3 regions of the Pseudomonas sp. 05L36 genome follow, and region 2 is predicted to be linked to each of the others. Evidence: predicted binding sites of a transcription regulator. Region 2 holds the regulator's gene; each other region holds the start of a gene.
What was found. Region 2 encodes FliA, which starts transcription of late flagellar genes. Its sites were predicted from a motif close to CTAAAGTTTNNNNNNNNNNNGCCGNTAA; they were not measured.
Positions count from the first base shown of each region.

Region 1 (7,783 bases), on a different contig from region 2:
CTTCACTGCCCTTTACCTTGCCCGGAGCCCGATATGACGGGGGCTTCGGCCATTCGCCAGACCCTGTTAAAACTGCCTGCTCGCGTTCGCAATGGAAAAAACCGCAAGCCTGCAAAACAGCCCAATTTCGTTACGTTTCCATGTACCAATCCGGCCTCTTCGAACGCCCTGCGACACTGACTCTGTGACAACATGTCGCACATGTGTCGCACCCTTGGCTGTCGCACATCACGGTCTTTTTACCCGGCCTCTGAAATGCGCTGAGCAAGACAAAAAAGCCCCGGTCCTCTCTTCAAGGACCGGGGCTTTTTTGTCCGACAATTCCTGCCGACAGATGACCTCAGCGCAGCGCTTTGCGGTTACGCGACGTGAGCAAAGGCACCAGCACCACAATCAGCACGAAGGCGACCAACGCCCACTGTGCCAACGACAAACCGAGGATCGGCGGGTATGGCGTGGAGCAGAAACCATCGACCTGGAAACCCAGCGGGAAGATCTTCGCCAGCGGCAAGTCATCGACAATCGGTTGCAGCACATCGATGCCGCAGCTGACCGCCGGATAGAACTGCGTATAGACGTGATGCCCGGCAACGCCGACACCTGCCAGTGCGCAGATCACCACCAGGGTTTCGAACACCGTGATGCTGCGACGGCTGCGCATGGCGGCGCCGATGAAGGCGAAGATCGCGATCAGCAGCAACGCATAACGTTGCAGGATGCACAGCGGGCAAGGGGCCTCGCCCAGAACAATTTGCATGTACAGCGCCCCGCCGATCAGCGCCAGGCAAATGATGCCCAACAACACCAGGTAGCGCCGTTCACGCCCCAACCGCATGGATTCATCGCTCATCGCGTTTCCCTTGAAAATTTCGATTGCCCGCCAGTCTACACGCTGGCCTGATCTTTGAGAGCTGGCGCGTAGCAAGGGGGATGTCGCAGGGAATAGACGACAGGACGGTTAAGGAGGGATTAACTTTTAACCAGAAAGATCAAAAGATCGCAGCCTCCGGCAGCTCCTACATCGGAATGGATTGCATCCTGTAGGAGCTGCCGAAGGCTGCGATCTTTATTAGGGGTTACTCCAGTGCCGCAGCCGGCCCGAAGAACTCGTAACGGCTTTGCTTCTCCGGCACGCCCAGGGCTTTGAGGTGACGCTTGATGGACGCCATGAAACCTTTCGGCCCCAGGAAGTAAACATCCAGGTCACGCTGCTCCGGCAGCCATGCATGCAACTGCTGCTGGCTCAACAAGCCGACCTTGTGCGCCGCCGGGCTCACGCCGTCATCTTCGGCGTAGCAGTAGAAGCGCTTGAGCTGCGGGTGACGCTCGGCCAGGCCATCGATCCAGTCGCGGAAGGCATGGACGCTGCCGTTGCGCGCGCAGTGGATGAAATGCACCGGCCGCTGAGTTTCCAGCGCAGCTTCGAGCATCGCCAGGGTCGGGGTAATGCCGACGCCGCCGCTGATCAGCACCAGAGGTTTGTCGCTGGCGGTCAGGGTGAACTCGCCCGATGGCGGGAACAACTGGATGCTGGCGCCAACATGCAACTGGTCATGCAAGTAGTTGGAAGCGCGGCCACCGGCTTCACGCTTGACGCTGATGCGGTACTGGCCTTTGTTCGCCAGCGCTGACAGCGAGTAGTTACGACGGATCTCTTCACCGTCGAGGATCAGTTTCATACCGATGTACTGGCCGGGTTCTGCCTCCAGAATCGGGCCTTTGTCTGCAGGTTCAAAGTAGAACGAGGTGATCTCGGCGCTCTCCTCGACCTTGCCGGCCACGATGAATTCCCGCGCCCCGCGCCAGCCGCCCGGTGCCTGTTCCTTCTGGTCGTAGATGCTGGTTTCGGCACCGATCAGGATGTCCGCCAGTTGCCCGTAGGCCGCACCCCAGGCCGCGATCACTTCCGGGGTGGCGATCTCTTCGCCCAATACTTCGGCAATGGCCCGCAGCAGGCAGCTGCCGACAATCGGGTAGTGCTCCGGCAGAATCTGCAGGGCCACGTGCTTGTTGATGATCTTGGCCACCAGGTCGCCCAACTGGTCGAGTTGGTCGATATGGCGCGCATACATCAATACGCCGTTGGCCAGGGCTCGCGGCTGATCACCACTGGCCTGGTGGGCCTGGTTGAACAGTGGGCGGACTTCCGGGTATTCGGAGAGCATCATGCGGTAGAAGTGTGTGATCAGCGCTTCACCACCGCTTTCGAGCAGTGGCACAGTGGATTTGACGATGGCACGATCTTGAACGCTCAGCATAAAGTGACTCCTGGTCTTCTTGGATTGCTAACGGATTACCCTATGCCTATCAGTTTCCATGCCAACTATTTAGTCTTTATAAATCAATAAGTTAATAACTTAATAGTCATTTAGACACTGCCTGACTTATAGTCATACCGACTACACGGAGTCACTATGACTGCAAAACCCCTGCTCACCGCCCTGCTGCCCCTGGTCTCCGACCTGTCCCGCGAACTGCCCGAGGGCGAGCGTTATCGCCGCCTGCTGGAAGCCATGCGCGCCCTGCTGCCATGCGACGCCGCCGCTCTGCTGCGTCTCGACGGTGAATGGCTGGTGCCGCTGGCGGTCGACGGCTTGAGTACCGATACCCTCGGTCGGCGCTTCAAGGTCAGCGAGCACCCGCGTTTCCAAGCGCTGCTCAGCGGCCCAGGCCCGACCCGTTTCGCTGCCGACAGCGACTTGCCTGACCCCTATGACGGCCTGGTCGATGGCCTGGATGATCATCTGGAAGTTCATGACTGCATGGGTTGCCCGTTATTCATCGACGAGCGCCCATGGGGCCTGCTGACCCTCGACGCCCTCGATCCGGAGCGCTTCGAACCGATCGAGCTGGATGCCCTGCAAGCCTTCGCCAGCCTCGCGGCCGCCACAGTCAACGCCGCCGAGCGCATCGAGCGCTTGAACAACCGGGTCGAAGACGAGCATCAGCGCGCCGAGGTCTACCGCCAGGCCAGCGGCCAGCAGACTCGCGAGATGATCGGCCAAAGCAAGGCCCACAAGCGTCTGGCCGAAGAAATCAGTCTGGTGGGCGGCAGCGACCTGACCGTGTTGATCACCGGCGAAACCGGGGTCGGCAAGGAGTTGGTGGCCCAGGCCATCCATGCCGCCTCGCCCCGCTCCGACAAACCGATCATCAGCCTCAACTGCGCCGCGTTGCCCGACACACTGGTGGAAAGCGAATTGTTCGGCCATGTCCGCGGTGCTTTTACCGGTGCGCTGAACGACCGCCGTGGCAAGTTCGAACTGGCCAACGGCGGCACGCTGTTTCTCGATGAAGTCGGTGAGTTGTCGCTGACCGTGCAGGCCAAGTTGCTGCGCGTGTTGCAGAGCGGTCAACTGCAGCGACTGGGCTCGGACAAGGAGCATCAGGTCGACGTGCGCCTGATCGCGGCGACCAACCGCGACCTCGCCGAAGAAGTGCGCAGCGGCCGTTACCGCGCCGACTTCTACCATCGCCTCAGCGTTTATCCGCTGCTGGTGCCGGCCCTGCGCGATCGCGGACGCGATGTGCTGCTGCTCAGCGGTTACTTCCTGGAGCAGAACCGCTCGCGCATGGGCCTCAACAGCCTGCGCCTGAACAGCGACGCCCAGGCCGCGCTATTGGCCTACGACTGGCCCGGCAACGTGCGCGAGCTTGAACACTTGATCGGCCGCAGCGCCTTGAAAGCCTTGGGCAACTGCAAGGAACGGCCGAAGATTCTCAGCTTGAGCGCAGCCGACCTGGACTTGCCCAACGCCAGCGTCGAAGCCGCTGCCGAGCAACCGGCTGCCAGCGTCACGCAACTGGTGACTGGCGATTTGCGCGAGGCCACCGAGCGTTATCAGCGTCAATTGATCGGTGCCTGCCTGGAGCGGCATAACAACAACTGGGCAAGCGCGGCCCGTGAGCTGGGCCTGGATCGGGCGAACCTGGGGCGGATGGCCAAGCGGTTGGGGATGAAGTGATGGCGGCCTGACATTCAACGGAAATGCTAAAGCCTGCCCCCGACAAGTCGATAACCCGGCATCGAAGTCATTGGCGATCCCGGGATTGCCCGTCACCTTTTTCCAGAGAAGGTTCCTATGTCCTCCACCAAAGCCCGCGCAGACTCACTTTCGCTTCTGCTGTTTACCTTGCGCAGCGGCAAGTTGATGGCGATCAACCTGCTCAAGGTCAGTGAAATCATTCCCTGCCCGCCGCTGACCCGGCTGCCGGAGTCGCACCCTCACGTCAAAGGCATCGCCAGCCTGCGCGGTGCCTCGCTGTCGGTGATCGACCTCAGCCGTGCCATTGGCGAACGTCCGCTGGAAGACCCGAACGGCGGCTGCCTGATCGTCACCGACGTCAGCCGCTCCAAGCAGGGCCTGCACGTGCAGGCCGTGAGCAAGATCGTCCATTGCCTGACCACCGACATCCGCCCGCCGCCCTTCGGCTCCGGTGGTTCGCGCGCCTACATCACCGGCGTGACGTCGGTCGATGGCACCCTGGTGCAAGTGCTGGACATCGAAAAAGTCATCCACGGCATCGCCCCGGCACAAATCGAAATGGCGCCGACCGAGCTGAGCATGGAAGACGCCGAACTGCTCGGCAACGCGCGCATCCTGGTGGTCGATGACAGCCAGGTAGCCTTGCAGCAATCGGTGCACACCCTGCGCAACCTCGGCCTGCAATGCCATACGGCCCGCAGCGCCAAGGAAGCCATCGACTGCCTGCTGGACCTGCAAGGCACCGCACAACAGATCAACCTGATCGTCTCGGACATCGAAATGTCGGAGATGGACGGCTACGCCTTCACCCGTACCCTGCGGGAAACTCCGGATTTCGCGCATCTTTATGTACTGCTGCACACCTCGCTGGACAGTGCGATGAACGCCGAGAAAGCACGACTGGCGGGGGCGAACGCGGTGCTGACCAAGTTCTCTTCGCCGGAACTGACCCAGTGCCTGATCACCGCGGCCAAGGCTGTCGCCGAACAGGGTTATTGAGTGTTGACCGAAGAGTTCTGCTGGCTGATGCGGCGCGACCTCTCTGTCGTCGTGCCGTCCCCCGATTGGCCAGCCGGCCTGCAATTGACCGAGTACCGCCCCGAACTGGCCGCCGCCGTGCATCGGCTGATGGAGCTCGGTTATCTCGACGGCGCTGGGCGTGTAGCCGCGCTGGACATGTGGCAACGGCAGTTCGAAACCGATCCGGAATATGACCCGGCCCTGTGCTTCATTGCCCAGGATGCCGAAGGTGTGGTGGGTGTGTGTCAGTGCTGGACCAGTGCCTACATCAAGAACCTGGTGGTGCATCCGCGGTTTCAGGGCCGTGGATTGGGGCGTGCCTTGCTGTTGCAAGCGTTCAAGGTATTCCAGCAGCGGCGTGAAGGCTTCGTGGACCTGAAGGTTCTGGAAGACAACCTTCGGGCGCGGCGCTTGTATGAAAGCGTCGGGATGCGCGCAGTCCGCCGGGAGCCGGTTCCTCTCTGACATGCCGCCTTCGCTGGCAAGCCAGCTCCTACAGTGACCGGGCCGATCACAAAACATGTGTAGGGCGCGATTCCTGTAGGAGCGGGCTTGCTCCGGCCGGCGAGGCCAACTGAGTGGCGCATAATTTGCTTCGATAGCGGCTTTTGTGGCGGCATTCTGTCGCCGTTTCATGCCCTGTAATGCGAATGAACACTCAATGAATACAAGGTTTTCCTGCGTAGGCTGCGGCAAATGCTGCAACGGCCACCATGTGCCCCTGACCCTGAGCGAAGCCCGGATGTGGGCAGCCGACGGTGCTCAGGTGATCGTACTGGTGGAAGCGTTTCTGGACAACGGCCTGGGCCTGCCAGTGCAACAACGGGAGCACACCGTACGCCGTTCGGCGGCGGTGCGCAGCGGCGAATCCGACGCGTACGTGGCCATCACCTTCGCCGCCTACAATGTCGGCCCCTGCCGGAATCTTGACGAAGACAACCGCTGCCGCATCTACGAACGCCGGCCGTTGGTGTGTCGCATCTATCCGATGGAAATCAATCCGCACATTCCCCTGAACCCCACCGCCAAGGAGTGCCCGCCAGAGTCCTGGGAAACAGGGCCAGAGCTGATTGTCGGTGGCAAACTGGTCGACCGGGAGTTATCGGAATTGATCCAGCGTTCCCGTCAGGCGGATCGCGACGAAATTCAGACCAAGGATGCGATTTGCGCACAGCTGGGCATCCGCACGACGGCCCTGAAGGGCGACGGGTTTACCGCATATCTTCCGGATATGGCGGAGTTCGCCAGAATCATCGACGAACTGACCGGGCAAATGTTGCCGGAGTGGGGCAGCGAGTGGCTGTTTCATGTGTCGGGGGACGATATCGCCGGGCAGATTGTTGCGGCCGGGGCGAAAGTGGCGGCGGATGCGCCGACGAACTTTGCGTTCATTTCGTTGCGCACGGCTTGAGAGGTCAGGTGCGCAGCTTTGCGAGCTGCGCACGCGCCTTCAGACAGGTAAAGATTTAAAGCGTCGTGACCGCCAGACACTCCACTTCCACCCCTGCGTCCAGTACAAGCTTGCCAGCAAATGTCGTACGAGCGGGTAACCGATCCGCCGGAAAGTAGCTGCGATAAACAGCATTCATGGCAGCAAAGTCCTTCATGTCGGAAAGAATAACCGTGCATTTGGCCACCTGCGCCAGAGACGACCCATGATGCTGCAGTGCTTTGCGCAGATTGGCCATGGCCTGTTCCATTTGCGGCCCTATACCACCTTTCACCAACTCCCCTGCCTCCGTCATTCCGATTACGCCAGAGAGGTAAAGTGTCTGACCAACCTGAACCGCATTGGAAAATGGCATGCCTTCTTCGTTTGGAAAGTACCGAGGAAACTCGAGAGCCAGCGTCGGCAAGTAGCGCTGGGTTATTGCTTGCAGCTGACCATTTTGTTTCAACCGCTCAAGAGCAGCATTCAGGTTATTGCGCAGCAGGGTGTCGTTTTTGCGAACCGCCATGGCCACGCCGCTGCCCAGCATGGGATCGCTAATCGCCGGGCCGGCGAAGTCAAAACCTTGCCCCTGCGGTTTACTCAATAGCGCGTAGGTAATTTCGATCGAGTCTTGCAAAGTCGCATCCAGCTCTCCCGCCAGCAGGCTGGCGATCAATCGATCATTGAGGTTGAAGCTGCGTACTGTTACCCCCGCCTGCGCCCAACGCGCCTTGGCGAACGCCTCGCGACTGGTACCGGCCAGCACGCCGACACGCTTGCCCCGGAGCGATTGAGCATCGGGTTGCAGATTCGCCTCCTTGGGAGCCACCAGCCTGCTGCTCAGGGGATGCAGGTTTTCGGTGAAATCGACACGCTCGCGACGCAACGATGTGGCTGTCATCGGCATGATTGCGTCGAAACGACCGCCTTCGAGCGCATCGATGTTGGTGGCGTAATCCTGGTCAACCCAGACACAGCGGGACTTGAGTTCGGCACACAGCGCATTGCCCAACTCGATATTGAGCCCTTCCAGTTCGCCATTCGCGTTACGGAATTCAAACGGCGGTACAAGCGGCTCGACACCGAAACGGATCTGTGGATCGACGACAGCTGTAGTACAACCCGCGGCCAGAGCCACTATCAGGGGTGCAGAAAAAAACTTAAGCAGACGCATGAGAAAACCTTCATCAAGATTCATGGAAATGAATCCTCGACGAATGGCCTTCGAGATTCCCAGAGGGCGAATCGCCAACCGGTGTAGGAACGCTCTGACTTACAGCAAGGAATACGGGCGACCTGAAAATGCCTGAACCTTAACGCTTACCCATCGATCGACGAGTTCCCG
Region 1 is NZ_JBFTOU010000006.1:69,036-76,818, forward strand. Features, by position in the region: gene AC1DKH_RS08755 (disulfide bond formation protein B) at 341-850, opposite strand; gene hmpA (NO-inducible flavohemoprotein) at 1,077-2,258, opposite strand; gene norR (nitric oxide reductase transcriptional regulator NorR) at 2,415-3,965, shown strand; gene AC1DKH_RS08770 (chemotaxis protein CheW) at 4,083-4,985, shown strand; gene AC1DKH_RS08775 (GNAT family N-acetyltransferase) at 5,013-5,471, shown strand; gene AC1DKH_RS08780 (YkgJ family cysteine cluster protein) at 5,668-6,417, shown strand; gene AC1DKH_RS08785 (transporter substrate-binding domain-containing protein) at 6,473-7,612, opposite strand; gene AC1DKH_RS08790 (hypothetical protein) at 7,752-7,783, opposite strand, start outside.
Region 1: the regulator FliA is predicted to act here: its motif matches at 3,992-4,019, upstream of AC1DKH_RS08770 (chemotaxis protein CheW).

Region 2 (7,783 bases):
GACGCCCATCGACATGATCGGCCTGGAGGTGGGTTATCGCCTGATTCCGCTGGTGGACCGCAACCAGGGTGGCCAGTTGCTGGCGCGGATCAAGGGGGTGCGCAAGAAGCTGTCCCAGGACCTGGGCTTCCTGATGCCGACCGTGCATATCCGCGACAACCTCGACCTGGCGCCCAGTGCCTATCGCCTGACCCTCATGGGGGTAATCCTGGCCGAAGCAGAGATTTACCCGGATCGCGAACTGGCGATCAACCCGGGACAGGTCTACGGCACGCTCAACGGCATTACCGCCAAAGATCCGGCTTTCGGCCTGGAGGCGGTCTGGATCGAAATCAGCCAGCGCGCCCAGGCGCAATCCCTCGGTTATACGGTGGTCGATGCCAGTACCGTAGTGGCTACCCACTTGAACCAGATTCTCTACAAGCATTCCAGTGAACTGATCGGTCACGAAGAAGTGCAGCAGCTCATGCAATTGCTGGGCAAAAGCTCGCCGAAGCTGGCCGAGGAGCTGGTGCCGGGCGTGGTTTCGCTGTCGCAGCTGCTCAAGGTGCTGCAGGCGCTGTTGGCCGAACAAGTGCCTGTGCGTGACATCCGCAGCATTGCCGAAGCCATCGCCAACAATGCCGCCAAGAGTCAAGATACCGCCGCGCTGGTGGCTGCCGTGCGTGTTGGCGTATCCCGTGCAATCGTGCAAAGCATTGTAGGCACTGAGTCGGAGCTGCCAGTGATCACGCTGGAGCCAAGGTTGGAACAGATATTGCTCAATAGTCTGCAAAAGGCCGGACAAGGCTCGGAAGAGGGCGTTCTGCTGGAGCCAAGCATGGCTGAGAAGCTGCAACGTTCGTTGATCGACGCAGCGCAGCGCCAGGAGATGCAAGGTCAACCGGTGATTCTGCTGGTGGCCGGTCCGGTTCGCGCGATGCTCTCGCGATTCGGCCGGCTCGCAGTCCCGGGTTTGCACGTGTTGGCTTACCAGGAAATCCCTGACAACAAGCAAGTGACCATCGTTGCGACAGTAGGGCCCAACGGCTGAGGTAGTGGTTTATGCAAGTTAAGCGTTTTTTCGCCGCCGATATGCGTCAGGCCATGAAGCTGGTTCGCGATGAGCTGGGCGCTGATGCCGCCATCATTGGCAACCGCCGGATCGCCGGGGGTGTCGAGCTGACGGCAGCGCTGGATTACAAGTTGTCGGCGCTGGCGCCGCGGGTTCCGAACATGGAACTCGAAGACGAGCTGCGCAAGACTCAGTCGCGGATCGTCACTGCCCAGGCCGAACTGAGCCTGCGTGGCGTCGGCGAGAGCGATAATGCGACCAATCGCCAGTTGTTCGCCGGCTTGCCGCTCACCGCAGCCGAGCCGTTGATCGAGCCGACCTACGCCGAACCCCGTCGCCCCGCACCGCCCGCTGCACCAGCCTCCACTGGCGTGGACCCGCGCGCGTTCGACTCGATGCGTTTCGAACTCAACAGCCTGCGCGAACTCATGGAAGTACAACTCGGCTCCCTGGCCTGGAATCAGCTGCAGGGCAGCCGTCCGGACCAGGCCAACCTCTGGCGTCGCCTGCAACGCATTGGTCTGTCAGGCCCGTTGTCGCGCGACCTGCTGGCGCTGATCAGCGAAATCGAAGAACCTCGTCAGGCCTGGCGCATGTTGCTGGCGCACCTGGCGCGCATGATCGTTACCCCGCAAGTCGAGCCGCTGGAAGAGGGCGGTGTGATCGCCATGGTCGGCCCAGCCGGCATGGGCAAGACCACCACCCTGGCCAAGCTGGCGGCCCGTTACGTGCTCAAGTACGGCGCGCAGAACATTGCACTGGTGAGCATGGACAGCTTCCGCATCGGTGCCCAGGAGCAGCTCAAGACCCTGGGGCGCATTCTCAATGTGTCGGTGACCCACGTCGATCCGGGCCAGTCCCTGGTGCAGGCGCTGGAACCCTTGCTGCGCAAGCGCGTGGTGCTGATCGATACCGCCGGCCTGCAGGCCAGCGATCCGGCCCTGCGCATGCAACTCGAAAGCCTGGCCGGTCGAGGCATCCGCTCGAAAAATTATCTGGTCCTGGCAACCACCAGCCAGAAACAGGTTCTAACCGCCGCCTATCATAGTTACAAGCGTTGCGGGCTCGCGGGCTGCATCCTGACTAAACTGGATGAAACGGCTAGTCTGGGCGAGGTGTTGAGCCTGGCCATCAGTCATGAGCTGCCGGTGGCCTACCTGACCGATGGCCCGCGGATTCCGGATGATCTCCATCTGCCGCGCCGTCATCAGTTGGTCAGTCGCGCCGTCAGCGTGCAAATGCAGGAAGAACCCAGCGAAGAAGCCATGGCTGACATGTTCGCTGATATTTACCACAGCCAAACCAAGCAGGTTGGCTAAGGTAGTAATGAACAGTTTTTGTACCTACATCGATGGTCTGCCATGCATTGTTCCGTTTGTGAACGCGCAGCCAGTAATGTGGCCTCCGTCTATGCAAGACAAGGTAAAGAAATAACATGGGCAGCATGCATCCCGTACAGGTGATCGCGGTGACCGGCGGCAAAGGTGGCGTCGGGAAAACTAATGTGTCAGTGAACTTGTCCCTGGCTCTGGCTGAGCTTGGCCGGCGCGTCATGCTGTTGGACGCCGACCTGGGGCTGGCGAACGTCGACGTTCTGCTGGGCCTGACACCCAAACGTACCCTGGCCGACGTGATCGAGGGCCGCTGCGAACTGCGCGATGTACTGCTGCAGGGACCCGGCGGCATCCGTATCGTTCCGGCCGCATCCGGCACTCAGAGCATGGTGCATCTGAGCCCCGCGCAACACGCCGGCCTGATCCAGGCCTTCAGCGATATCGGCGACAACCTCGACGTATTGGTGATCGACACCGCTGCGGGCATTGGTGACTCGGTAGTCAGTTTCGTTCGCGCAGCCCAGGAAGTGCTGCTGGTGGTGTGCGACGAGCCGACCTCGATCACTGACGCCTACGCCTTGATCAAATTGCTTAACCGTGACTACGGCATGAACCGCTTCCGCGTCCTGGCCAACATGGCCCAGAGCCCGCAGGAAGGGCGCAACCTGTTCGCCAAGTTGACCAAGGTCACGGATCGCTTCCTCGACGTCGCCCTGCAATACGTCGGCGCGGTGCCCTACGACGAAAGCGTGCGCAAGGCCGTGCAGAAGCAGCGCGCCGTCTACGAGGCCTTCCCCCGTTCCAAGTGCTCGCTGGCATTCAAGGCCATCGCACAGAAGGTCGATACCTGGCCGCTGCCTGCCAACCCGCGCGGGCACCTGGAGTTTTTCGTCGAGCGCCTCGTGCAGCAGACAGCAGGACCGGTTCTATGACAGCAAGCGGTTACAACCTCTACAAAAAATCGGCGCGTGATGCGCAGTACGAGCTGATCGAGCGTTACGCGCCGCTGGTTAAACGCATTGCCTACCACTTGTTGGCGCGCCTGCCGGCCAGCGTCCAGGTCGAAGACCTGATCCAGGCCGGGATGATCGGCCTGCTTGAGGTGTCGACCAAATATGACGCCAGCAAAGGCGCCAGTTTCGAGACGTACGCGGGCATTCGAATCCGCGGCGCCATGCTCGATGAAGTGCGCAAGGGGGACTGGGCGCCACGTTCGGTTCACCGCAATACGCGCATGGTCAGCGATGCCATTCGCTCGATTGAAGCGAAAACCGGCCGTGACGCTAAAGATCACGAAGTTGCGGCCGAACTCCAATTGAGTCTCGACGATTACTACGGGATTTTGAACGACACCCTGGGCAGCCGGCTGTTCAGTTTCGACGACCTGTTGCAGGACGGCGAACACGAAGGTCTGCACGAGGATGGCGCGAGTGCTCATATCGAGCCGTCACGCGATCTGGAAGATGAACGCTTCCAGGCTGCGCTGGCGGAGGCGATTGCCAATTTGCCGGAGCGTGAGCGACTGGTGTTGGCGCTGTACTACGACGAAGAGTTGAACCTCAAGGAAATCGGTGAGGTCCTGGGGGTCAGCGAATCTCGGGTCAGCCAGTTACACAGCCAGTGCGCGGCCCGTTTGCGGGGGCGTTTGGGGGAGTGGCGAGCGCGCTGAAGGCAGTGTGGGGGACACTGCGAACGAGGCCGGTGTGGTGTTGAACTGCGCCGGTCGCGATCTGTTGTGCTCCAGACAGTCATCGAGTGCTTTGCCGGATTGATTGAAATGGCGCGTCCAGGTGCTGGGCGCGTTTAAGACTGCTTGGAGGTCGAATTGGACAAGAACATGAAAATCCTCATCGTTGATGACTTCTCAACGATGCGGCGGATCATCAAGAACCTGCTGCGTGACCTTGGGTTCACCAACACCGTCGAGGCCGACGATGGCACTACCGCCATTCCGGTGCTCAACAGCGGAAGCATCGACTTTCTGGTAACGGACTGGAACATGCCTGGCATGACCGGTATCGATCTGCTGCGCCACGTGCGTGCCGATGAAAAGCTCAAGCACCTGCCGGTGCTGATGGTGACCGCTGAAGCCAAGCGCGAGCAGATCATCGAAGCGGCCCAGGCCGGCGTTAACGGCTATGTGGTCAAACCCTTCACGGCCCAGGCGTTGAAAGAAAAAATCGAGAAGATTTTCGAACGCATCGGTTGATGAGTGCGCCACGGGGGAGCTATGGGCAATAACGAAACTTCATTGGGCGACTTTGAGTCGACCCTGAAAAAACACGCCGTCGAATTGGTCGAGAGCCTTGAAAAAGGCAAGTTCGGCGACGCGGTGCAATTGATCCATGAGCTCAACCAGACCCGTGACCGCGGCCTGTATCAGGAAGTGGGCAAGCTCACTCGCGAACTGCATAGCGCGATCGTCAATTTCCAGATTGACCCGCACATGCCGCAAGCCGAAGAAGTGTCCCAGATCACCGACGCCACCGAGCGTCTGGGCTATGTGGTCAAGCTGACCGAGGCTGCGGCCAACCGCACCATGGATCTGGTGGAAAGTGCCACGCCGCTGGTCAATGGCCTGGCGGATGAAGCCCAGGCCTTGAGCACGGACTGGGGACGCTTCATGCGTCGCGAAGTCGGCGCCGAAGAGTTTCGTGAACTGGCCCGCCGGGTCGACGGCTTCCTGGTGCGCAGCGGCACGGATAATCGCGCGGTGTCGGGCAACCTCAACGACATCCTGCTCGCCCAGGATTACCAGGACCTCACAGGGCAAGTGATCAAGCGAGTGACCCAGTTGGTCACCGAAGTTGAAAGCAACCTGCTCAAGCTCGTGCTGATGGCCAGTCAGGTGGACCGCTTTGCGGGCATCGAACATGACCGTGAAGCGATGCTTGCAGAAAAAGATCCACAAAAACATCTCTCTCAGGGTGAAGGTCCGCAGATTCATGCCGATAAAAGAGAAGACGTTGTGTCCGGTCAGGACGATGTGGACGATTTGTTATCCAGCCTGGGATTTTAGAGTTTTAGAATTTTAGGTTTTTTGGGTTTTTAGACCTGTAGGAGCACCCCCTTAATGAGCTTCGGCGCCGATGAAGAGATCCTTCAGGATTTCCTGGTTGAGGCCGGCGAGATTCTAGAGCAACTGTCCGAGCAACTGGTCGAGCTGGAAAGCCGTCCGGATGATGCGGATCTGCTCAATGCAATTTTTCGCGGTTTTCACACTGTAAAAGGGGGCGCCGGCTTCCTTCAGCTCAACGAGCTGGTGGAGTGCTGCCACATCGCCGAGAACGTGTTCGACATCCTGCGCAAGGGTGAGCGTCGCGTCGACTCGGAACTGATGGACGTGGTTCTCGAAGCGCTGGACGCGGTGAACAGCATGTTCAGCGAAGTCCGCGAACGCAGCCCGATCACCGCTGCGACACCTGAACTGCTCGCGGCGCTGGCCCGTCTGGCCGAGCCGCAATCGGCTGACGAGGCCGCATCAGCACCTGTCGCCGAAGTGATTGAAGAGTCTGTGGCAGAAAGCGAATCGGGCGATATCACCGACAATGAATTCGAACAACTGCTGGACTCGCTGAACGCCGTCAAGGCCAAGGCCAAGGCCGAGGCGCCGGCGGCTGTTTCTGCGCCGGTCAGCGATGAAATCACCGATGCCGAGTTCGAGTCGTTGCTCGATCAACTGCACGGCAAGGGCCAGTTCGCCGTTGACGCGGTGGTCCCGGCGCCAGCTGCGCCAGAGGCCCCGAAAGCGGCCGGCGACAGCTCCGATATTACTGACGACGAATTCGAAGCACTGCTCGACCAACTGCACGGCAAGGGTAACTTCGCTGTCGATGCGCTGGAGTCGGCCATTGCTTCCGTACCGGCTGCTGCCGCGCCAACCGCTGCAGCGGTCGGCAGCGATCTGATCAGCGATCACGAATTTGAATCGCTGCTCGATGAGTTGCACGGCAAAGGCAAGTTCAGCGAAGTCGGCAAGGCGACGGTTGCCAGCGGATCGAACACGTCCGTTGCCGCGCCGGCCGCGAAGGCTGCGGCGCCGAAACCTGTGACCAGGGCACCCGAGCCAAAAGCCGAAACGCCGGCTGCAGCCGCTGCACCTGCTGCTGCGCGTGCCCCGGCCGCGCCACCGGCGGAAAAGCCGGCCAGTGAAGCCGAGACCACCGTGCGCGTCGATACCGCGCGTCTCGACGAGATCATGAACATGGTCGGCGAGTTGGTGCTGGTGCGTAACCGCCTGGTCCGCCTGGGCCTCAACAGCGGCGACGAAGCCATGTCCAAGGCCGTGTCGAACCTCGACGTGGTCACGGCCGACCTGCAAACCGCGGTCATGAAGACCCGGATGCAGCCGATCAAGAAAGTCTTCGGGCGTTTCCCGCGCCTGGTTCGCGACCTGGCTCGCCAGCTCAAGAAAGAGATCAACCTGGAGCTGGTCGGCGAAGAAACCGACCTCGACAAGAACCTCGTCGAGGCCCTGGCCGATCCGTTGGTCCACTTGGTGCGCAACGCAGTCGACCACGGCATCGAATCGCCGGAAGAACGCGAAGCCTCGGGCAAGGCTCGTGGCGGCAAGGTCATCCTGGCGGCCGAGCAGGAAGGCGATCACATCCTGCTGTCGATTTCCGATGACGGCAAAGGCATGGACCCGAACGTCCTGCGTTCAATCGCGGTCAAGCGCGGTGTGATGGACAAGGATGCGGCGGACCGCCTGAGCGACACCGAATGCTACAACCTGATCTTCGCCCCGGGTTTCTCGACCAAGACCGAGATCTCCGACGTATCGGGTCGCGGTGTGGGCATGGACGTGGTGAAAACCAAGATTTCCCAGCTCAACGGCTCGATCAACATCTACTCGACCAAGGGCCAGGGTTCGAAGATCGTCATCAAGGTGCCGCTGACCCTGGCGATCATGCCGACGCTGATGGTCATGCTCGGCAACCAGGCATTCGCGTTCCCGCTGGTGAACGTCAACGAGATCTTCCACCTCGACCTGTCGACCACCAACGTTGTGGACGGCCAGGAAGTGGTGATCGTGCGGGACAAGGCACTGCCATTGTTCTATCTCAAACGCTGGCTGGTCAGCTCCGCCGCTCACGAAGAGCAGCGCGAAGGCCATGTGGTGATCCTTTCGGTGGGCACGCAGCGGATCGGCTTTGTCGTCGATCAACTGGTGGGCCAGGAAGAAGTGGTCATCAAGCCATTGGGCAAAATGCTCCAGGGAACGCCGGGCATGTCCGGCGCCACCATCACCGGTGACGGCCGCATCGCGCTGATTCTCGATGTTCCGAGCATGCTCAAGCGTTACGCCACACGGCGTATTTGATTCTGGTGGAGCGGGGCGCCTGGCCTCGCTCCATCTAATGGAGTGTTTATGGCAGTCAAAGTCCTGGTGGTG
Region 2 is NZ_JBFTOU010000026.1:59,691-67,473, forward strand. Features, by position in the region: gene flhA (flagellar biosynthesis protein FlhA) at 1-1,033, shown strand, start outside; gene flhF (flagellar biosynthesis protein FlhF) at 1,045-2,373, shown strand; gene fleN (flagellar synthesis regulator FleN) at 2,490-3,320, shown strand; gene fliA (RNA polymerase sigma factor FliA) at 3,317-4,057, shown strand; gene AC1DKH_RS24100 (chemotaxis response regulator CheY) at 4,226-4,597, shown strand; gene AC1DKH_RS24105 (protein phosphatase CheZ) at 4,619-5,407, shown strand; gene AC1DKH_RS24110 (chemotaxis protein CheA) at 5,462-7,711, shown strand; gene AC1DKH_RS24115 (protein-glutamate methylesterase/protein-glutamine glutaminase) at 7,760-7,783, shown strand, end outside.

Region 3 (7,783 bases), on a different contig from region 2:
CACCGTACCGGCCGTACTCGGCAATGGCGAGATCGTTGACAGCTTCACCCTGTCCTCGGCGATCAAAGGCAAATACGGCCTGGTGTTCTTCTACCCACTGGACTTCACCTTCGTTTGCCCGTCCGAGCTGATCGCTCTGGACAACCGCATGTCTGAGTTCAAGGCACGCAACGTTGAAGTGATCGCTGTTTCGATCGACTCGCACTTCACCCACAACGCATGGCGCAACACTCCAGTGAACAATGGCGGTATCGGCCAGGTTCGCTACACCATGGCTGCCGACATCAAGCAGGACATCATGAAGGCCTACGACGTTCAGTCCGCTGACGGCGTGGCTTTCCGTGGCGCGTTCCTGATCGACGACAAAGGCGTTGTCCGCTCGCAGATCATCAACGACCTGCCGCTGGGCCGTAATATGGAAGAGCTGCTGCGTCTGGTCGACGCTCTGCAATTCCACGAAGAGCACGGCGAAGTCTGCCCTGCCAACTGGAAAAAAGGCGACAAAGGCATGAACGCTTCGCCTGAAGGCGTTGCGGCTTACCTGACCGAGCACGCTGCCGCTCTGTAAGGCGCACGCTCCAGCTATAAAAAGCAGGTACAAAAAAACCGGCCTTCGAGGCCGGTTTTTTTATGCGTTGGATTCTGACCCTGTAGGAGCGAGCTTGCTCGCGATGGATTCAAGAACACCGCTGGGTGTCAGGCTCCCCGCGTTATCGTTCACGACCATCGCGAGCAAGCTCGCTCCTACAACACATCAATCGTCGAAGTCTTCCCAGCCGCCCATCTGTTTCCAGCGATTGACGATGCCGCAGAACAGCTCTGCCGTCTTCTCGGTGTCATAGCGTGCCGAATGAGCTTCGCGACCGTCGAAATCGATGTCCGCAGCCTGGCACGCCTTGGCCAGCACGGTTTGGCCGTAGGCCAGGCCCGCGAGCGTTGCGGTATCGAAACTGGAGAACGGATGGAACGGATTGCGCTTCATGTCCAGGCGCGCAACCGCTGCATTCAGGAAGCCCAGGTCGAAGCTGCTGTTATGCCCGACCAGGATCGCCCGTTTGCAACCATTGGCCTTGAGGGCCTTGCGCACGCCGCGGAAGATATCGTTCAGGGCAGACTCTTCACTCACGGCCATGCGCAGCGGGTGATCGAGCTTGATCCCGGTGAACTCCAGGGCCGCCGCTTCGATGTTCGCGCCTTCGAACGGCTCGACACGGAAGAAGTAGGTGTGATCCGGATAAACAAAACCCTTTTCATCCATGGCGATGGTGGTCGCGGCGATCTCCAGAAGGGCGTCGGTGGCCGAATTGAAGCCACCGGTTTCTACGTCGACGACAACCGGCAAGTAACCACGGAACCTGGCCGCCATTGGATGACGAGGGCCGCCTCCGCCGCCATTGCCTTCCAGTTCGTCGTCGAAATGGTCTTCACTCACGCGTGTTCCTCCAGCAGGCGCCAGCGCAGTTTTTCACCGGCGCGCAGCGGGATAACGGTCAGCTCGCCAAATGGCAGGCTGGTCGGGGTGGTCCATTCTTCGCGGACCAGGGTGATGCGATCGGTGTTGGCCGGCAGGCCGTAGAAGCGCGGGCCGTTGAGGCTGGCGAAGGCCTCGAGCTTGTCCAGCGCATTGCGCTGTTCGAAGGCTTCGGCATACATCTCGATTGCCGCATAGGCGGTGTAGCAACCGGCGCAACCGCAGGCCGCTTCCTTGGCGTGCTGGGCGTGGGGCGCCGAGTCGGTGCCGAGGAAGAACTTCTCGCTGCCGCTGGTGGCGGCGTCGAGCAGGGCTTCCTGGTGGGTATTGCGCTTGAGGATCGGCAGGCAATAGAAGTGCGGCCGGATCCCGCCCACCAGCATGTGGTTACGGTTGTACAGCAGGTGGTGAGCCGTGATGGTCGCGCCGACGTTGGCCGAAGCCGAGTTGACGAACTGCACGGCGTCCGCGGTGGTGATGTGCTCGAAGACCACTTTGAGGGTCGGGAAGCGCTCGACCACACGGCGCATGTGTTCATCGATGAAGATTTTTTCGCGGTCGAAAACGTCGACATCACCACGGGTGACTTCACCGTGAACCAGCAACGGCATCCCGACTTCGGCCATGGCCTCGAGTGCGGGGAAAATCTTGTCGATGCTGGTGACGCCAGAGTCCGAGTTGGTGGTCGCGCCGGCCGGGTACAGCTTGGCGGCGTGAATGAATCCGCTGGCCTTGGCCTCGCGAATTTCTTCAGGCTGGGTGCGGTCGGTCAGGTACAGGACCATCAGTGGCTCGAACAGGCTGCCGGCCGGGCGGGCAGCGAGAATCCGCTGGCGATAGCCGTCGGCTTCGGCCGCGTTGCGCACCGGTGGAACCAGGTTGGGCATGATGATGGCGCGGCCAAAGGTGCGCGCGACATCCGCGACGGTATTGGTCAATACGGCACCATCGCGAAGATGAATATGCCAGTCGTCGGGACGCAGCAGGGTCAGGCGGTCGGACATGAGGGGATTCCAGGCGGGTCAAACTCAAGGGAATGCTACCGGAAAAGACTCTTGCAGGCACTCGCTATCAAGTTTTGCGCGAAGCTTCCGATATCCAACGGGTATGCCGTAAACATGTGTGTGTCGGTCTTTTTGTTGTAGAAGCCAGTGGAGCCTCCCGTGCGCCAGCGTTTTTTTGCCTTGCTCAGTGTGTTTGCCAGCCTTCCCGCGATGGCGCTCACTTTCCAGACCCGTCTGGAGAGCATTGAGTGGACGGTCGAGGGTGACAAGTTCGAATGCCGCATGACTCAGCCGATTACCGACTTCGGTTCGGGCGAGTTCGTGCGTCGCGCCGGCGAGCAGGCGACGTTTCGTCTGAAAACCTACAACCCGATGATTGGCGGTGGCTCGGCGACGCTGCTGGCCGCTGCCGCGCCGTGGCAACCGGGGCGTAACGATATCAACCTGGGCACGGTGAGAATCGGCAGCGGCAACGTGGTGTTCAACAGTTCACAGGTTCAGGCCGGACGCCTGATCAGCGGACTGATGGACGGTCGCAGCCCGGTGGTTCGCCATTTCGCGGGGGATGGCCGGGTGTCGGAAGTGCGCTTGCTGCCGGTCAGGTTCACCAAGGCGTTTGCCGATTACCAAAGCTGCGTGGCCAAACTGTTGCCGCAGAACTTCGAGCAGGTGAAACAATCCGAAATCGGCTTCCCCGGCGGCGGAATCGAGCTCGACGGCGCCGCGAAGGCCAAGCTGCAGGTGATGCTGGAGTACATGAAGGCCGATCCGACGGTCAATCGCATCGAGCTCGACGGTCACTCCGACAACAGTGGCAACCGTCTGACCAACCGCGACTTGTCGCGGCGCCGGGCCCTGGCAGTGATGGAGTTCTTCAAGGCCAACGGCATCCAGGAGTCGCAAATCACCGTGCGTTTCCATGGTGAGCGTTATCCGTTGGCGCCTAATACCAACAACGCCAACCGCGCGAAGAACCGACGGGTAGCGGTACGCCTGGAGCGCGGAGCACCTGTGGAACAAGTCGCCCCGCAAGCGACGAAAGCGGCCACTTCGGCAACTTCCTGACCCGGCGGTCATCGTCGCGCCCTCGACAGAATCTGTCGCTTCGTCGTCATAAGCTGTCGCGCCACTGTAAATTATTCTGTATGAGCGGTAGACTTCCCGGCTTTCCGTAGAACCCCGTGGAGTGATGGCATGGCGGACGTAAACAAGGTCGTTCTGGCGTATTCCGGCGGCCTGGACACTTCGGTGATCCTCAAGTGGCTGCAGGATACTTATAACTGTGAAGTGGTGACCTTCACCGCTGACCTGGGTCAGGGCGAAGAGGTCGAACCTGCACGCGCCAAGGCTCAGGCCATGGGCGTGAAAGAGATCTACATCGACGACTTGCGCGAGGAGTTCGTGCGCGATTTCGTTTTCCCGATGTTCCGCGCCAACACCGTTTACGAAGGCGAGTACCTGCTGGGTACTTCCATCGCTCGTCCGCTGATCGCCAAGCGCCTGATCGAAATCGCCAACGAAACCGGCGCTGACGCCATTTCCCACGGCGCCACCGGCAAGGGCAACGACCAGGTTCGTTTCGAATTGGGCGCGTACGCCTTGAAGCCTGGCGTGAAAGTGATCGCTCCGTGGCGCGAATGGGACCTGCTGTCCCGTGAAAAGCTGATGGATTACGCCGCGAAGCACGCGATTCCGATCGAGCGTCACGGCAAGAAGAAATCCCCGTACTCGATGGATGCCAACCTGCTGCACATCTCCTATGAAGGCGGCGTGCTGGAAGACACCTGGACCGAGCACGAAGAAGACATGTGGCGCTGGACCGTTTCCCCGGAAAACGCACCCGACAAGCCGCAGTACCTGGAACTGACCTACCGCAACGGCGACATCGTCGCGCTGGACGGCGTCGAAATGACTCCGGCCACCGTGCTGGCGACCCTGAACCGTATCGGTGGCGAACACGGTATCGGCCGTCTCGACATCGTCGAGAACCGCTACGTGGGCATGAAGTCCCGTGGCTGCTACGAAACCCCGGGCGGCACCATCATGCTGCGTGCCCACCGTGCGATCGAATCGATCACACTGGACCGCGAAGTGGCTCACCTCAAGGACGAGCTGATGCCCAAGTACGCCAGCCTGATCTACACCGGCTACTGGTGGAGCCCTGAGCGTCTGATGCTGCAACAGATGATCGATGCGTCCCAGGTCAACGTGAACGGCGTTGTGCGCCTGAAACTGTACAAGGGCAATGTGATCGTCACTGGCCGCAAGTCCGACGACTCGCTGTTTGACGCCAATATCGCGACCTTCGAAGAAGATGGTGGCGCGTACAACCAGGCGGATGCAGCGGGCTTCATCAAGCTCAACGCCTTGCGCATGCGCATTGCAGCGAACAAAGGCCGGAAGCTGTTCTGAGACCTTTGATATCGTGATGGATGCCTGATCTCGTCCAGGACGAGGTCAGGCACCTGAAAACGGGGTGTGACGCCAGTTACTACGTTGTCGGGTGTTTTCGTTTTCGCTGATGATTTTCTGTTTTTCTCCTGCCAATGGTTTGTCCTGTTCTACGTGTCGTTGTCTGCTGGTTGTCCGGCTTGATCAATGACCGACAACCTGTGCGAGTCCAGATTGTAGGCAACATAAAAGGCGACACAGCGCTTCCTGGTCTGCTTTGAATGTTTAAGCGCACTGGCTTTCAGTAAAGCCTCCGAAACGGCACAAGTGACAAACAGAATCACGTACGCCTCCTTTTCCCGTGGCCTCTGGATTTTTTCCAGCAGCGCTCCAAACTCGACCTCCTTGCTCATCCAGCGTGCATCCACGATGTACAGGTCTTTTATAAACTCCGGTAACTGAAGTTGATGCTGAACAAATACGGTGGTTTGCAGGCCAATCTCCATTGGCGGGTCCTGTGCGCCGCAGGGCGTCCGAGCTGACTGCCGGTCATTCGTTGACGTTTCCAGAGCGGAACTCCCAGAGGACTTCCCGGACGCTTTTTTTTCCGGCCGCCCGGCATCATCCATGACCTTCATGAAGTGTTTGCCCTTTTCAAAGTCGGAAGGCGCATAAAGTGATTTGTAGTTGAAGTTGAGTGTCGCGAAAAAAAGCAAAAGTAAATAAAACGGAAAGCTGATCAGAAACCAGACATAGAGTTCTCTTTCCTCTTGGTCAAGGAAGGGTAGGGAAACGGCTGCCGAAGTTTCAGAGAGCGCTGCAAATATCGCGATAATTGTCATCGGGTTGTTAATTCGTTTTTTATCATGTTCTATATTCATGCTCTATTGTCTTTTCTTGAATGGTTTATGAAAATGCTTTGATGTGGTAGTTGTTGTTGTGTTTTCTTCGATTTTTTTGAGTGCTGGTGGTGCTTTAATGATTGCTCAAAAAATATTATTTGCTGTAAGAGTAATTGGATGCTTGGTGTGTGATATTTCCGGTGTGAATGTTGAGTGCGAAAATATCAGTTACGTTTTAACGAAGGAGTAGAGGCTTATGTTTGTCAGGGCGCGACTGTTCAGGCCGGCTCTCGGAAAATTTTGGTCGTAAATCGATAGAGGCAGCTGCTGGAAAGTGCGACACACTGACGCTGACACAGTTTTCAACTCATTCCGTTCGAGGGATTATTGTAGGAGAAATCCGTGTTGTTTGTAGGGGATGTCTCTTGGTGTGGGTGGCCGGAAGGGACGACATGCCATGGGTGAAACGACTAGGCTATTGTGCGGGCTCTAAAAATTCGAACAGCGAAAATTGGACTTGCCCATGAATAAAGTGCTGATCGTGGATGATCACCCCGTCATTCGTCTTGCGGTACGTATGCTAATGGAACGTCATGGCTACGAAGTTATTGCAGAAACCGATAATGGTGTGGATGCACTGCAACTAGCCCGTGAACTTATGCCGGATATTGTCATTCTGGATATCGGGATTCCGAAGCTGGACGGGTTGGAAGTCATCGCGCGTTTGTCTTCGACCTCAATGCCGATGAAAGTTCTGATCCTGACTTCCCAGGCGCCGGGGCATTTTTCAATGCGTTGCATGCAATCCGGTGCGGCCGGTTATGTCTGCAAACAACAAGACCTGACGGAGTTGCTCAGTGCGATAAAGGCCGTGTTGTCAGGCTACAGTTACTTTCCTAATCAAGCCTTGCATACCGTGCGTTGCAGTTTGGGGAACGCCAGTGAGGCCGATATGGTTGATCGATTGTCGGGGCGGGAAATGATGGTCCTGCAACAGTTGGCCCGAGGAAAGACCAATAAAGAGATTGCCGATGGAATGTTTCTCAGCAATAAAACAGTCAGTACTTACAAGACCCGCCTGTTGCTCAAACTGAATGCGAGGTCTCTGGTCGATTTGATCGAGTTGGCACAACGCAATGGTCTGGTGTGATGACGTAACTGTGCGACAAGGGGCGTCTGCGAGAGTATGGCACTTAAAAAAAGCCTCCGTTTCGGGAGGCTTTCAGGTGTCATAAGTCAAAATCGTAATCGGCCAATTGCTTTTGCAGTCGGCGCTCCTCCAGCAGATTGTCGATGGTGCGGCGTTTGCTCAGATTAGTTTTCGCTACTTCAACCACCGGCTCAGCGTCATCGGTGTCGGCGGTGGTGAAGTCGTCTTCTACGTCCAATTGCTCTTTGCCAGTACTCATTTAGTTACTCCAGGCTAAGAAGGCCTTTGGCGCTCCTTATATCGACAATCTCCCGGCGGGTAAAAAAGATTTTTTCAATCGATAAATCAAAAAACCCAAGAGCGCCTCAATCGTCGGAGGTTTTGTGCTTGTATTCGCACAAGTCCTCGATCCGGCAGCTTCCGCATCGTGGCTTGCGAGCCAGGCAAACATAGCGGCCGTGAAGGATCAGCCAGTGATGGGAGTCGAGCAGGTACTCCTTGGGCACGAATTTCATCAGCTTTTTCTCGACTTCCACCACATTCTTGCCGGGAGCAATGCCGGTCCGGTTGCTGACCCGGAAAATATGCGTGTCGACGGCCATGGTCAGCTGACGGAATGCCGTATTGAGTACCACATTCGCAGTTTTGCGGCCGACACCGGGCAGCGCCTCAAGCTCTTCGCGCGTTTGTGGCACTTCACCGGTGTGGCGCTCGACTAGCAAGCGGCAGGTCTCGATCACGTTTTTCGCTTTGCTGTTGTACAGGCCGATGGTCTTGATGTACTCCGACAGCCCTTCGACACCCAGGGCATGGATCGCTGCCGGGGTATTGGCGATCGGGAACAGCTTGGCTGTGGCCTTGTTGACGCCGACATCGGTCGACTGCGCCGAGAGAATCACGGCAATCAGCAATTCGAACGGTGAGG
Region 3 is NZ_JBFTOU010000007.1:218,292-226,074, reverse strand. Features, by position in the region: gene AC1DKH_RS10780 (peroxiredoxin) at 1-568, shown strand, start outside; gene rnt (ribonuclease T) at 755-1,432, opposite strand; gene pyrC (dihydroorotase) at 1,429-2,475, opposite strand; gene AC1DKH_RS10765 (flagellar protein MotY) at 2,635-3,540, shown strand; gene AC1DKH_RS10760 (argininosuccinate synthase) at 3,670-4,887, shown strand; gene AC1DKH_RS10755 (hypothetical protein) at 5,037-5,747, opposite strand; gene AC1DKH_RS10750 (response regulator transcription factor) at 6,232-6,858, shown strand; gene AC1DKH_RS10745 (PA3496 family putative envelope integrity protein) at 6,938-7,117, opposite strand; gene nth (endonuclease III) at 7,224-7,783, opposite strand, start outside.
Region 3: the regulator FliA is predicted to act here: its motif matches at 2,542-2,569, upstream of AC1DKH_RS10765 (flagellar protein MotY).